Chlorobaculum tepidum TLS: one gene and its partner. The protein of the gene in region 1 interacts with the protein of each later gene in a pairwise test. Links are inferred from orthologs where the notes say so. Each region holds a gene or a part of one and is shown in the gene's direction. Other genes may lie near its edges.

Region 1 (8,122 bases):
ACAATCCGGAAGGGATGCAGAAAACCGCGCAGTCGATTCTGGAGCTTCGAAACTGCTTCCGCTTCCTGTACGTGATCATTGGCGTTGCGGCCGACAAGGATGCTGCCGGTATCGTTCACCATATCGCGCCGATTGCCGACGAAATTGTCGCTGTGGATCTGCCGGTGGAGCGGAGTCTTCAGGCGGAGGTGCTCGAGCGGTTGTGCGTGGAAGCCGGGGCGCAGTATGTCAGCTCGCGCCACTCGGCTGCCGAGGCGCTGGAATTTCTCGATCAGCGCGTCGAACCCGAAGATATGATTCTGGTGACGGGTTCTTTCTATCTTTCCGGAGAGGTGGCGGCGATGGAGCGGTTTCGTTCACCGGGTGCATCGGCCGGCGCGATATGATTCATCTGTTTTTACATAAAATATTTTATATTCGTGTTGACCTCTGAGATTCTCCAGCCAAGGCAGGAGCCTTCCGCTGGCGGTTCTCCTGGTAAATACCGGTTTCATTACATACCATCTTACCTCATACGGCTTCTTTTCTCATTTTCATGTCGCTTTCTGCAGGATCGAAGGTGTCATTCACCATATCCGGCGGCCATCGACGATGATCCCGTTGTTTCTCCTCAGTGATTACGCATGAGGCAGTTCTTTTACTGCATCCTTAACCATTAAGCGTTGACCAATCAATAATGTCGAACAATTCGGTATCCAAAGGCCTGGACATCAATGCACTCCAGAAGAAAAAGGTTCATGAACTCAATGCCATCGCCAAAGAGCTTGGCGTGATTACTGCCGGTTTTCGGAAGGAGGAGTTAATCTACAAGATTATCGAGGCGCAGTCCCTGAAAAATCCTGATTCCGAGAGTGGACAGGTAATGGTCAATACCGGAGTGTTGCAGGTCATACCCGAAGGCTACGGTTTCCTGCGATCCTCAAACTACAACTACCTCTCTTCCCCCGACGACATCTACGTTTCTCCTTCACAGATCAAGCGTTTCAACATGCGAACCGGCGACACCGTCTCCGGTCAGGTCAGGGCGCCGAAAGAGGGAGAGCGCTTCTTTGCGCTGCTGAAGATCAACACCATCAACGGAAAGGATCCCGAAGTGACCCGCGAGCGTCCTTTCTTTGAGAACCTGACGCCGCTCTTTCCCCATTCGCGTCTCAAGCTCGAAACCCGTCAGAACGAGTACTCCGGGCGCATCATGGATATTTTCACGCCCATCGGCAAAGGCCAGCGCGGCCTGATCGTCGCCCAGCCGAAGACCGGTAAGACCATTCTGTTGCAGATGATCGCCAACGCCATCATCAAAAACCATCCGGAGGTTTATCTCATCGTACTGCTTATCGACGAGCGCCCTGAGGAGGTGACCGACATGGCTCGCAGCGTGGAAGCGGAGGTGGTCAGCTCGACCTTCGATGAGGATCCGGAGCGGCACGTGCAGGTGGCCGACATGGTGCTTGAAAAGGCCAAGAGGCTGGTTGAGGTTGGTCACGACGTGGTGATTCTGCTCGACTCTATCACCAGACTCGCCCGCGCGCACAACACCATCATTCCGCATTCCGGCAAGATTCTCTCCGGTGGTATCGACGCCAACGCGCTCACCAAGCCGAAGCGCTTTTTCGGCGCGGCGCGAAATATCGAGGAGGGGGGCAGTCTAACCATTATCGCCACGGCGCTGGTCGATACCGGTTCGCGCATGGATGATGTTATCTTCGAAGAGTTCAAAGGTACTGGTAACATGGAACTTGTGCTCGACCGGCGTCTTTCGGAGCGCAGAATCTTTCCGGCCATCGATATTCTCCGCTCGGGAACCCGAAAAGAGGAGCTGCTGTTTACCCAGGAAGAGCTGTCGCGTACCTGGCTGCTTCGGAAATACCTCGGCGACAAGAACCCCATCGAATGTATGGAGTTCATGCGTGAGAAAATCGTTGAAACCAAGGATAACAAGGAGTTCTTCAAGTACATGAATGCCTGACCTGATTGATCGGGCTGATTCTGCGAATCCGTCGAATTGGCCCATCGGATTCAACTTGCCGCTGTTTCCGGAGTAAAAGTGTCCTCCGGTATTTTTAATTTGGAAGAATTCTCTTGAGGCCCTATATTACTTGCCTTCTAAAACAAAGGAAAGAATTTACTATTCATGCCCTGCGGAAAAAAAAGAAAACGCCATAAAATGGCAGTACACAAACGCAAAAAGATGCGCCGTAAGAACAGGCACAAGAAGCGTTTGCGGTACCAGAACAAGTAGGCTTGTAAAAAGCCGTGAAGCTTGGTTGAGAATATAGCTCAGTCGGTAGAGCAACTGCCTTTTAAGCAGTGGGTCGAAGGTTCGAGTCCTTCTATTCTCACTGGGTACAAGTTTGTTCCCTGAAATACATGCAAAATGCCCGAGTGGTGGAATTGGTAGACACACCATCTTGAGGGGGTGGCGCCGTTAGGTGTAGGAGTTCGAATCTCCTCTCGGGCACATAAACAAAAAAGCCGCAATACGCGGCTTTTTTGTTGTCGTGAAGAAGCTCATCTTCAAGCATGCGGCTTCCTGTTCCGGCGGGTCGTTCCCTTGAGGGTGCTTGCTCTGCAGAGTCGGCCCTTAAGGTTCACGCCGACAAATAAACAGAAGCGCTCCTCTTTGATTGAGAAATGTTTAACGGTACTTTTTCGTTACAGACTCACGGCATAACACCGCTTCCGTTGAAACGATAACTGTTCCTGACATTATGCACAAACTTCAGGTTGATATTCTCGGATTGTCAACGAGTCCGCATACCAACGGCGCCTACGCCTTGATTCTTTATGAAGTAGAAGGCAAACGCAAATTGCCGATCATTATTGGTGGGTTCGAGGCCCAGGCTATTGCGCTCAAGCTCGAAAACATAAAGCCGCCTCGCCCGTTCACTCATGACCTGTTCAAGCAAGTTGCCGATGCTTTTGATCTTCATGTCAATGAAGTGCTCATTGATGAACTGCACAACGAAACCTTTTATGCGAAAGTTATCTGTGAGATGGGGGGAGTGGTGCATGAAATTGATGCGAGGCCGAGCGATGCCATTGCTATAGCGGTTCGTTTCAGTGCTCCGATTTTCGTTTCGGAAGAGATCATGAACGAGGCGGGCATTGTCGAAGAGCGGCCCAAAGAGGATGAAGAGCAGCCTGCCGCCGAAGAGGTTGTCGAGCATCAGGGGGCAGCGCCGGAACCGGCCCAGGGCGAATCCGTTGCCGAGGAGCTGAACCGGAAGCTCGAAGAGGCGATCAACCGTGAAGATTACGAGGAGGCGGCGCGAATAAGAGACGAGCTTTTGCGTCTCAGGAAGGGCGGTAAAGGTGAGGCATAGCCTCCATTAGTGTGCCCGCCAAATCCTTTCGGAGCCATAAAAAAGCCATGACTAAAAACTTTTTAGTCATGGCTTTTTTAGTTTCCAGAAAAGAGCGGTCAGTCGTTGGGCTGACCGAACGAGAAGGTAAAGTTCCAGCCCTGCGGCTTTTTGCCCGGTTCAGACGGGACGGAGTCAAAGCCGTAACCGTAGTCGATGCCGATCTGGCCGATGATTGGCAGATAGAGCCGCAGACCGATACCGGCTGATTTTTTCAGATCGGTCAAATTGAAGTCGGAGGCGCTGGCCCAGAGGTTGCCCGCTTCGGCAAACGCCAGGGCATAGATGCTTGCCGATGAACTCAGCGTGAGCGGATATCGAACTTCGGTGGTAAACTTTGAATAGACTCGTCCGCCGTACAGATCGGTTTCACCCTCGAACTGCTGACCGAGGCTGTGGTCGGGATAACCCCTGAGCGGAATGGTCGGCAGGGATGACATGCCGCTGCCACCCATGTAGAAGTAGTCGGTGTAAGGGATATAGTCGTCCTTGCTGAAGGTGTTGAGGTATCCCTGCTGCGCCGCGACGTTCACGACCAGGTTGTGCGAAACCGGGAAAAACCAGCTTGTTTTTCCGATCAGTTTGTAGAAGTTGATTGTTCCGGGTAACACGCCTCCAGCCAGCTGAGCGGTAAAGACGTTTTTGCTTCCATGTCGCGGATAGATCGGGTTGTCGATACTGTTTCTGCTGATTGTCTGGGTGATCGAGAACTCCTCGGCCTCTTCAGGCGCATTCGTCTCGTTGAGGAAGCTGACGAAGCCGCCCTTGGTATGCAGGTAACCCAGGCGCCAGCTGATAGCGAAATAGTCGTCTGGCCAGGTGAGTCTTCTTCCGATGGTGATGTCAGCGCCGTACTGGTTGATCGTCTTTGTGGAGAGGTTGCTGCTGGTCAGGTCGTAGGTCTGCTTGGTCTTGAAGGCGGTGAAGCCCAGAGAGGTATGGGTGCCGAACGCCCAAGGATCGCTTGCCGACAGCGAAAGGGTGCGATAGTGGTTCGATCCGAACTGCCATTGCAAAGCAAGTGTCTGGCCGTCGCCGTGAGGCAGGGGGTGGTATGCCGAAGGATTGAACAGGTCGCCGAACGAGAAGTTGTGGAAGGTCAGGCCGAGCGAGCCGGTGCCGCCGCTCGAAGCGCTGTAGCCGATGGCAGCGTTGAAGGTGTCGGTCTGCCGTTCAGTGACGTTGTAGGTCAGATCGACCGTGTCGTTTTTTGCGTTCGGCTGGATGTCCGGTGTCAGGGTTTCAGGGTCGAAATAGTTGAGCATCGAGAGCTCCCTGATGCTTCTGACGACGTTCTTCCGGCTGAAGGTATCGCCCGGAATGGTATAGAGTTCCCGCCGGATGACGTGATCCTTTGTTTTGGTATTTCCCTTGATGTTGATGATGTTCAGCGTGTAAGGGTCGCCTTCGGTCAGGGTGATGACCAGATCGACCTGATTTGGCTGTACCACCTGCTCTTCGAGCTGCGCCCTGAACGACAGGTAGCCCCGGTCGAGGTAGAGAGAACTGACGTCGGAGTGATCCTGCGAAAAATTCAGGCGTTCGTTGATCTTTTTGGCGTTATACAAGTCGCCCTTTTTGATGCCGAACGTTGTGTCAAGTATCTGGGTCGTGGCGAAATCCTTGGTGTTACCGATCCAGGTGATGTTCCGGATGTGGTATTTCGGCCCCTCATCGACGTAAATATCGAGGATCAGCCCCTTTTTGTCGTCGGTGTAGGTGATCGTGTCCTTGACGATGCGCGCGTCGCGATAGCCATTGTCGCGATAGAATTCAACCAGCAGGTTCTTGTCCTCCTCGAACTTGTCCTTGTCGAGCTTCGGCTGGCCGAAAATCTTGCGCCACCAGGAGTTCTGCGAGGTCTCTTTGAGAACTCCCCGGAGTTTGCTCTCTTTGAAAGCTGTATTGCCGTGGAAGCGGATTTTTTCGATGACAACCTTGCTGCCTTCGTGAATGGTAAAGATCGCTTTGACTTTGTTCTCGCCGATATTCTGAAGGCGGTACTCCACGCCGGCTGTCAGATAGCCTTTCGCTGCATACTGCTTTTCAATTCTGTTCTCGGCGTTCAACAGCTCCTGGTTGCTTATCCGGCGTCCGGGGTTCAGATTGGCGGTGTTCAGCAACTCCTTTGTTTTGAATTTGTGATTGCCCTGGAACTCGACGCTTTGGAGGACAGGGAGCTCGGTGACGACAAAGGTCAGCTTGATGTTGCCGCTGCCAAGATCGGTTTGTTCGATCTGGATATTGCTGAAATATTGCAGATTCCAAAGGTATTGCAACACGCCGGGAATCTCCTGACCCGGGACAGTAATCCGGTCATTGATTTTGATAGGCAGGCTTTTGAGCAATTCAGACTCCTTGATGGTCTGAAGTCCGCTGAAAGTAATTTCGCGAACGGTGAACGTCCGGGTTTCCTGTATGGGGGCTGGTGCCGGACGCGCCGTAACGGATCCGTTTGCCGGAGTCGAAGGCTTTGCCTTGGCGAAAACCGAAGATGAGGGGATGTTGAGCAGAGCCAGAACAATCAGGAGTGCTGATAACTTGTCTGGTGGAAATGGTGTCGTTTTCATGAAAGGGCTGATTGGTTCTGTGGTTCAGTTCGGTGTTATTCTACTTCATTGGTCTTCAGTTGCTCGCTGGTTTTGCCAAACCGCCGTTCGCGTTTTTGAAACTCCCGGATGGCTTCATACAATTCGTTGCGCCGGAAATCGGGCCAAAGGGTGTTACTGAAAATGATTTCGGAATAGGCGTTTTGCCAGAGCATAAAATTGCTGATGCGGTACTCGCCGCTGGTTCGTATCAGCAGATCAGGATCAGGCATTGATGCGGTTGAAAGATACGAAGCAAATAGATTTTCATCTATGGTTTCGGGATCGAGCAAACCCTGTTTTACCTGAAGGGCGATGTGCCGACAAGCCTGGGTGATGTCCCATTTTCCGCTATAGCTCAGGGCGATGGTCATGGCCATGCCTCGGTTTTTTCTGGTCAGCTCTATGGTTTCATCGAGTGTCTTGCGCACGTCATCGGGGATCATCTCCATATCTCCGATGACCTCCAATCGGATATCGTTTTCAAGCAGTTTCACGGCCTCTTTTCTGAGCACCTTGATGAGCAGCTTCATCAGGGCCGAAATTTCAGGTTTCGGTCTTTTCCAGTTCTCGATCGAAAAGGTGAACAGCGTCAGGTTTTCGATGCCGAGTTGCGAGGATGCCTCGACCACATCTCTCACCGATTCAACACCAGCCACATGGCCTGCAATGCGCGACTTGCCTTTGATTTTCGCCCACCGGCCGTTTCCGTCCATGATGATGCCGATATGTCGGGGAAGCACGCAGGATGATTTCAGCGTTTCCTGGATTCGGGTATCTTCAGGATCAGATTTCGATGTGAACCACTGGGGCATGTAAGAGTAGGAAAATCAATGGGTTAATGCTGTTCATCGGAACTCGCAGCTTTTAGAGGGGGGTTCGTTCTTATCCTTGAAGCGCGCAACCTCCATGAAATTGAATTATAGACAGTTATTTGTTATTATACAAGTTTGATGGCGGCAGAGCCCACTGGACTCTTCCGGCCGGCAGCGCCCTCTATCCGCAGGAGTTGTTGTCCCGCCGCAACATGCAGATGAACGATCTTCAATTTATAATCTAGCCGAATAAACGTGCAGTTTCATGGTTACGAGGACCTCAGGTCCAGACTGCTCTCAGGTGAGCTAACCTGTGAGCAGGTGATTTCAGATTATTTACAGCGCATCGATTCCAGCCGCGACGACAATATTTTCACCGTCGTGTTTCATGACGAGGCGATGGCTCGCGCCCGCGAGCTTGACAGCAAGCTTCAGCGCGGCGAAGCGCCCGGGGTGCTTTTCGGTATGCCGATTGCCATCAAGGACAACATTGCCATGAAGGGGGCGCCTCTGTCGTGTGCCTCGAAGATTCTCGCTGGTTACGAAAGCGTCTATGACGCTACGGTGATCAAGCGGATGCAGGCCGAGGATGCCATTTTTGTTGGACGCACCAACATGGACGAGTTTGCGATGGGCAGTTCCAACGAGAACTCCGCCATCGGCCCGGTACCCAACCCCTACGATAAAACCCGCGTGCCCGGTGGCAGCTCCGGCGGCTCGGCGGCAGCGGTGGCTAACGATCTCGCCATGGTGGCGCTTGGCTCCGATACCGGCGGTTCGGTTCGCCAGCCTGCAGGTTTCTGCAACATTATTGGTCTCAAGCCAACCTATGGCCGTATCTCGCGTTACGGCCTCGTCGCCTTCGCTTCGTCATTCGACCAGATCGGCCTGCTCGCCGCCAACTGCGACGACGCAGCGCTCGTGCTTGGTGTTATTGCCGGAAAGGACGAGCATGATGCAACCTCGTCGCACCACGACGTGCCGGAGTACGATACCGCGATGGATCACGTCTCCGTCGATGGGCTGCGCATCGGCGTGCCGCGCGCATTTTTCCCCGAGAGCCTCAATGCCGACGTGGCCGGAGTGGTCAAGGCAGGGCTGAAAAAGCTCGAAGAAGCGGGCGCGGAGCTGGTCGAGATCGACCTGCCGGAGAGCGATTACGCCATCGCGGCCTATTACATTCTTGTCACCGCCGAAGCCTCCTCGAACCTCGCACGGTTCGACGGCGCACGCTACGGCTACCGTTCTCCCGATTCGCCCGACCTTTCGAGCATGTACGTGAACTCGCGCACCGAGGGATTCGGCGCGGAGGTCAAGCGTCGCATCATGCTTGGCACCTACGTGCTTTCGGCGGGCT
Region 2 (7,223 bases), 120 kb from region 1 along the record:
GACTGACAGGGGAGGCCTCGGCGATGGTCATGTCATGATCGCACTCGATCCGGCCAGCTCTGAGTTCTACGACGCCGAAAAGAAAAAGTACGTTTTCAAGAAATCCTCCGGACGCGAACTTTCGTCAGAAGAGATGGCCAGCTACTGGGCCGACTGGGCGAGCCGCTATCCGATCATCTCGATCGAAGATGGCATGGCTGAGGATGACTGGGAAGGCTGGAAGATGCTGACCGACAAGATCGGCGGCCGTGTGCAGCTTGTGGGTGATGACCTGTTCGTGACCAACAGCAAGCGCCTTGCCGAAGGTATCGAGAAGGGCGTCGGCAACTCGATTCTCATCAAGGTCAACCAGATCGGCACTCTGACCGAAACCCTTCAGGCCATCGAGCTGGCCAAGCGCAACGGCTACACCTCGGTCATCAGCCATCGCAGCGGCGAGACCGAAGACACCACCATTGCGCAGATCGCCGTGGCGACCAACGCCGGACAGATCAAGACCGGCAGCATGTCGCGCTCCGACCGCATGGCCAAGTACAACGAGCTGCTCAGAATCGAGGAAGAGCTTGGCAGCACGGCGCTCTATCCGGGCATCGGGGCCTTCCGGGTCTGACGGCGTCGGATTGCTGTTTTTGGAATCATTTCGAGGCGCCATGCCTGGCGATCTGGCAGGCATGGCGCTGAAAACTGCTACTGGCCCATGACGAAATACCTGACGGAACTCTGGGACCTCATCCGGCTGAATCCGAAAAAGTTCGTGATTCGGGCCCTCCTTGTGCTCGCAGCCATCGGATTTATCTTCGGTGATTTTGGCTTGGTGACCCGCATTAGCATGGAGTTGGAGAACCGGAAGCTCGAAAAGCTTCTGGCCGAAGAGCAGGAGAAGATCGTTGAGCTCCGTAGTACGATCAAAAATGCCTACCAGCCCGACAGCGTCGAAAAGGTGGCTCGGGAACGCTTCAATTTCCACAAAAAAGGCGAGACGGTATTTATCATAAGGGAGAAGTGACCCCGAACGAGGCCTGAAAGTGGACGTTGTGAACAGATGGTGAACTCAAAAGCATCGTCTTTCCGGTTTTCCTTTTTCATTCATAATTCGGCATTTATTATTCTCTTTCCCCCATCTTTCTCCCGCCTTTTATTTATCCCGGCCATTGGCTACCTTCAGGATCATCTTCAATCACTTTCAACCAGCCGTCTTATGAGCGAAGAGCGTCTTGTTTCAGGCAATATCATCGATTATCCGGCGCCAGTGTACAGTTATCGCCGGCGAGTCACCAGGGAAGTCCCTTTCGGGACGATCTTCCTTGGCGGATATTTGCCGATCCGGGTGGAGTCCATGATTACCGCTCACACGATGGATACGGCGGCTTCGGTGGAGCAGTGTCGGCGTTTGTACGAGGCGGGGTGTGAAATCATCAGGTTGACCGTGCCGACCGAGAAAGATGCGGAGAATCTCAAAAACATCCGTGAGCAGCTCCGGCGGGATGGTATCGACACGCCGCTGGTGGCGGATATTCATTTTTCAGCCAAGGCGGCGATGAAGGCGGTGGAGTTCGTCGAGAACATCCGTATCAATCCCGGCAACTACGCCACCGGCGCGAAGTTTTCGAGCAAGGATTACACCGATGACGAGTATCGCGCTGAACTCGACAAGGTACGTGAGGAGTTCACGCCGCTGGTGCGAAAGGCCAGGTCGCTTGGCGTCTCCATGCGCATTGGCACCAACCACGGTTCCCTCTCCGACCGCATCGTGAGCCGCTACGGCAATTCGCCGGAGGGCATGGTCGAGGCGGCGCTCGAATTCTCCAGAATCTGCGAGGACGAAGGCTATTACGACCAGCTCTTTTCGATGAAGTCATCGAACGTCAGGGTGATGATCCAGGCCTACCGGCTGCTCGTCGCCCGTGCCGATGCGGAGCTGCGCTACGCCTACCCGCTGCATCTCGGCGTGACCGAGGCGGGTGATGGCGACGAGGGGCGCATCAAGTCGGCGATGGGCATCGGCGCTTTGCTCGAAGATGGTCTCGGTGACACTATTCGCGTGTCGCTCACCGAAGATCCGGTCAACGAGGTGCCGGTTGGTTTCGCTATCGTCAAGAAGTACAACGACATGCTGCTGGTGCGGGGCGACCGGGCGCATCTTCCGGTCAAACACGTGATTGAGCACGAGCGCAAGAGCGCCGGACATGTGCAGCTGCCGTTCGAGCCGTTCAGCTACTCGCGGCGTCCTTCCATCAGCATCGATGGTGCGGGCATACCGGTCGGAGGCGATGCCTTGCCCGGGGTTGAAACTGCTGCCCATGCGCCCATCACTGATACGGAATCGCTCCGCGACGAGATTCTCGCGAGGCTCGATCCGGGCAAGCCGGAGGATGCGATCCGCTCGGAGCTGGTCAGTGTTGGCGTCGGTAGTGCCGAAGATATTTCGTTGCTCAAGGCATTGCTCGATTCGCTGGGAAATTTGCGCGAAAAGATTGTCGTTTCGACTGCCGATACCTCGATTGTTCCGGCGTTGTTGCCGCTCTGCGGGCGAGTGCGGCTCGATATCGTCGAAGGTGAAACGCTCGGCACCGGCTTGATTGAATCGCTCCACGACAGGAACGCCGCTATCGAGTTCTGCTTTATCCACGAAAAATCTTCGGAGAATGTGCCTGCCGAGGTGCTGGTCCGTCTTGCTGCCAAGCTGAAAGCGAGAGGGTTGCAGCGGGTCATGCTCTCTATCGTTTCCGATGCACCGCTCTATTCTACCAGAAAACTCGCGCTCGAGCTGAAAAAAGCCGGGCTCGACTATCCGATTGCCGTGCGTTACCGTCGGCTCGACGGTGAGCGCTCCGGCGTGCTCATCCAGAGTGCCATTCAGGCGGGCACCTTGTTCTGCGACGGTATCGGCGACCTCATTGCGCTTGAGACGAATATGCCAGCCAGCGAAGAGGTGAGCCTTTGCTTTAACATCCTTCAGGCGGCCAGAATCAGGATGTCCAAAACCGAGTTCATCTCCTGCCCTGGATGCGGACGAACCTACTTCGAGCTTGAGAAGACCACGGCGCTCATCAAGCAGCGTGTCTCGCACCTCAAGGGGTTGAAGATCGGCATCATGGGCTGCATCGTCAACGGCCCCGGCGAAATGGCCGACGCCGATTTCGGCTACGTTGGCTCCGGTAAGGGGCGCGTCAGCCTCTACGTCGGCAAAGAGTGTGTCGAGGAGAACATCCCGGAGGCAGAGGCGCTTGAGCGGCTGATTGAGCTGATCCGGCAGAACGGCAAGTGGGTTGATCCTGTATGAGCTTTTATACGCTGATTACGGGCGCGTCCACCGGTATCGGCCGGCGACTTGCTGAAGAGTTTGCCTCGATGGGCGACAACCTCGTGCTGGTTGCCCGCTCGCAGGATAAGCTTGAAACGCTGGCTGCGGAGTTGCGTCGCTCATGCGGTATCGAGGTGCAGGTCTGTTGCCAGGATCTTGCGGAGGTTGGCGCTGCGTTGAAGGTTTTCGGATTCTGCGAGGAGAGAGGGCTGCCCATCGATAAACTGGTCAACTGCGCCGGATTCTCCATAGCGGGCAACTTTGAGCGGATGGACGAAGAGACGTTCGTGCAGATGGTCTTGGTCAATATGGTCGCCGTGGCTGCGCTGACCCGCCGGTTTCTTCCGGCGATGCGCGCCCGCCGCCGGGGTGTGGTGATCAATATCGCTTCGCTCGCCGGATTCCAGGGTGTGCCGGGTATGGCCGGCTACTCCGCCAGCAAGGCGTTTGTGGTCAATCTGACCGAAGCGCTCTCTGTCGAGCTTCAGGGCACTGGCGTCCGAATCTTCGCCGTCTGTCCCAGCTTTCTCGACAACGATCTCTTTTACAGCCGTGCCGGTCATGACCGGAGCCGCATCGTCACGCCGGTTTCCAGTCCGGAGGTGGTCGTGAAGGCCGTCCACCGCGGACTCGACGGAAAACAGGTGCTGATTCTGCCGACCGTTCTGGATCGTCTCATGGTTTTTGTCCAGCGTTTCACACCACGGAAAATCGTGGTGTTGCTGGCCGATATCTTCGCCGGAGCCAGGGAGAGGGGGGGGAGTAATGGGTGATGACTGTACGTGCCGTGTGGTTTTCCTGTCGCGATTTCCGTCATTTATGCTCATTACGCCCATCAAGTTCACTTTGGCCGCGGTTTTTCATGAAATTTTTATTTTTTCCTTTTGCATTTTTTGATCAGGCTGTGTTATATTACCGGCCCTGTATTTTTGGTGAGCTGCTGGTGTAGCTCAATTGGTAGAGCAGCTGACTTGTAATCAGCAGGTTGCGGGTTCGAGTCCCATCACCAGCTCGAAGCGCCAGTACATGGGTAGGTAGCGAAGCGGTCAAACGCAACAGACTGTAAATCTGTCGACATATGTCTTCGGAGGTTCGAATCCTCCCCTACCCACTTGCTTTTGTTGGTGACAAGCTGATGTAGCTCAGTCGGTAGAGCACTTCCTTGGTAAGGAAGAGGTCATCGGTTCAAGTCCGATCATCAGCTCCGGTTCCTGGGGGAGCGGTATACGTCAGTAGCTTAATTGGTAGAGCAGCGGTCTCCAAAACCGCAGGTTGGGGGTTCGAGTCCCTCCTGACGTGCAGGCAGGCTGGATTTGAATGCTGTTCACGATCTTTTACCTCGTTGCTCAATCATGAAGAAATATATCGAGAAGGTTGATAAGTACTATCGTGATGTTGTTGGCGAGATGCGCAAGGTGTCGTGGCCGACAAGGGAGGAGGTGAAGGATATGACGATTGTTGTGTTGACGGTTTCAGGTATTCTTGCCTTGTTTACCTTTGTGGTGGATTGGGTCATCAGTACGGTGATGGGGAAATTATTGTAAGACTAAGGAGATTTTCGAGGTAACGAGATGAGCGCCAAAAAAAAGGTGGTGAAAGAACAGCATCCCCCGCAACTTCATTGGTACGCTCTCAGGATCTATTCTGGCCATGAGCGCAAGGTCAAAGAGAGTATCGAGATGGAGGTCGAGCGATGCGGTCTTTCCGAAAGCATCAAGCAGGTTTACATCCCCTACGAACGTTTCGTCGAGGTTAAAAACGGCAAAAAGCGCAGTCTGACCAAGAACGCTTTTCCCGGCTACGTGCTGATCGAAGCCGTGCTCGACAAGCAGACCCGAAACCTGATCATGGATATTCCGTCGGTCATGGGCTTTCTCGGCGTCGATGATAATCCCACTCCTTTGCGTCCCGATGAGGTAGAGAAGATTCTCGTCCCCGGTGGAGCGATCGAGCACCGTGCGGTGGTTGAAGCTCCTTTCAAGGTCGGCGATTCGGTCAAGGTGATAGATGGGCCATTCAGCTCGCTGACCGGGATCGTGCACGAGGTCTGCACCGAGCGGATGAAAGTCAAGGTCATGATCAACTTCTTCGGCAGGAGCACCCCGACCGAACTCGATTTTTCCCAGGTCAAGCCCGTTTCGCAATAACAGGGATCACAGAGGTCATAGTATTCATTCAAGCTGTTGAAAGAGAGATAATTTATGGCAAAAAAGATAACAGGGTTCATCAAGTTGCAAATTCCTGCAGGAGGCGCCAATCCTGCACCCCCCGTCGGTCCGGCGCTTGGTCAGAAGGGTGTGAATATCATGGAGTTCTGCAAGCAGTTCAACGCCAAAACGCAGTCTGAGGCTGGTATGATCATCCCTGTGGTGATCACGGTTTACTCCGACAAGTCTTTCACCTTTGTCACCAAAACGCCGCCTGCCGCCGTGCTCCTGCTCAAGGAGGCCAAGCTGCAAAAGGGTTCCGGCGAGCCGAACCGCAACAAGGTCGGTACGGTCACGATGGATCAGGTGCGCAAGATCGCCGAGCTGAAGAGGCCCGATCTGAACTCCATCGATCTCGAAGGTGCGACCCAGATGGTTATAGGCACGGCCCGCAGCATGGGTATCGTCGTCGAGGGCTGAGAAGCAAGTTTTTTTCGTGGGAGGCCTGACAAGCCGCTTTTACAACCACTAATATCATAAATGTCAATGGCAGGAAAGAATTACAGAAACGCAAGTGCAAAGGTGAACCGCGCTCAAGAGTATGAGCTCGCGGAAGCCATCGAGAAGGTTAAGGAGATCACCACCACCAAATTCGACGCCACGGTCGATGTTGCCATAAAGCTCGGGGTCGATCCCCGTCATGCCGATCAGGTCGTTCGTGGAACGGTCATGCTTCCTTACGGCACGGGTAAAACCGTTTCCGTCCTGGTTGTCTGCAAAGAGAACAAGGCGGAAGAGGCTCGCGAGGCTGGCGCTGATTTCGTTGGTTTCGAAGACTATATCGAGAAAATCCAGAACGGCTGGACCGATGTCGATGTGATCGTTGCGACTCCCGACGTTATGGGCCAGCTCGGCAAGGTTGCCCGAATCCTCGGCCCTCGCGGCCTGATGCCGAACCCGAAATCGGGTACGGTCACGATGGATGTCGCCAAAGCCGTCAAGGAGGTCAAGGCAGGTAAAATCGAGTTCAGGGTCGACAAAGCGGGCAACATCCACGCTCCGGTCGGCAAAGTTTCCTTCGATAGTGCAAACCTTGCTGGTAATATCACCAGCTTCATCAAAGAGGTCGTTCGCCTGAAGCCGTCGGCTGCAAAAGGTCAGTACCTCCAGGGGATCACCATTTCGAGCACCATGTCCCCCGGCGTGAAGGTGAAGAAGGATAAATTTGTTGCCTAACATTAAAGATTGTGCACCGATATGATGAAGCGTGATACAAAAGAGCAGATCGCTCAGGAAATAGCAGAGAAGTTCCAGAAGTCACAGGGCTTCTACTTTACCGAGTTTCAGGGGCTCGATGTCCAGAAGATGAGCCAGTTGCGCCTCGAGTTTCGCAAGGCCGGTATCGAGTACCGGGTGGTCAAGAACACCCTGATCAAAAAGGCGCTCAAGGATGCCGCCGACGTCGACAAGCTGGCTGCTGGTTTGAAGAACACCACCGCAGTAGCGTTCGCTTACGACGATCCGATCGCTCCGGCCAAGATCATCAAGAAGTTCAGCAAAGACAACGAAGCGTTGAAGTTCAAGATGGCCTCTATCGATGGACAGGTGTTTGGTTCCGATTCGCTGCCCCAGCTCTCCGAGATGCTCAGCAAGACCGAGAACATTGGTCGCCTTGCCGGCCTCTTGAACAACATGGTTGCTTCTGTGCCGATGGTCATGAATGCGGTGATGAGAAACCTCGTTTCCGTGATCGACCAGGTCGGAAAGCTCGA

Evidence for each region.
Region 2: the proteins of rho (region 1) and nusG interact in binary tests that used the Escherichia coli proteins (3 or more experiments, as listed by UniProt). The link is inferred for Chlorobaculum tepidum TLS from one-to-one orthologs.

What each region holds. Positions count from the first base shown.
Region 1 is NC_002932.3:273,590-281,711, forward strand. The notes cover bases 1-2,821. They hold rho (transcription termination factor Rho), read left to right. Parts: upstream 1-676; coding sequence 677-1,966; downstream 1,967-2,821. Other genes in these bases: AYT24_RS01300 (bifunctional folylpolyglutamate synthase/dihydrofolate synthase), read left to right, coding at 1-386; AYT24_RS01320 (bifunctional nuclease family protein), read left to right, coding at 2,709-2,821. Also shown: more of AYT24_RS01320, read left to right, coding at 2,822-3,323; outer membrane protein assembly factor BamA, read right to left, coding at 3,422-5,932; AYT24_RS01330 (isoprenyl transferase), read right to left, coding at 5,968-6,765; Asp-tRNA(Asn)/Glu-tRNA(Gln) amidotransferase subunit GatA, read left to right, coding at 7,021-8,122. UniProt on the Escherichia coli protein: Facilitates transcription termination by a mechanism that involves Rho binding to the nascent RNA, activation of Rho's RNA-dependent ATPase activity, and release of the mRNA from the DNA template.
Region 2 is NC_002932.3:147,765-154,987, forward strand. What follows is about bases 3,737-6,663. They hold nusG (transcription termination/antitermination protein NusG), read left to right. Parts: upstream 3,737-4,875; coding sequence 4,876-5,451; downstream 5,452-6,663. Other genes in these bases: AYT24_RS00730 (SDR family NAD(P)-dependent oxidoreductase), read left to right, coding at 3,737-4,077; secE (preprotein translocase subunit SecE), read left to right, coding at 4,657-4,848; rplK (50S ribosomal protein L11), read left to right, coding at 5,506-5,931; rplA (50S ribosomal protein L1), read left to right, coding at 5,998-6,663. Outside these bases: AYT24_RS00720 (septum formation initiator family protein), read left to right, coding at 698-1,006; ispG ((E)-4-hydroxy-3-methylbut-2-enyl-diphosphate synthase), read left to right, coding at 1,199-3,283; more of AYT24_RS00730, read left to right, coding at 3,280-3,736; more of rplA, read left to right, coding at 6,664-6,687; rplJ (50S ribosomal protein L10), read left to right, coding at 6,712-7,223. UniProt on the Escherichia coli protein: Part of the processive rRNA transcription and antitermination complex (rrnTAC). The complex forms an RNA-chaperone ring around the RNA exit tunnel of RNA polymerase (RNAP).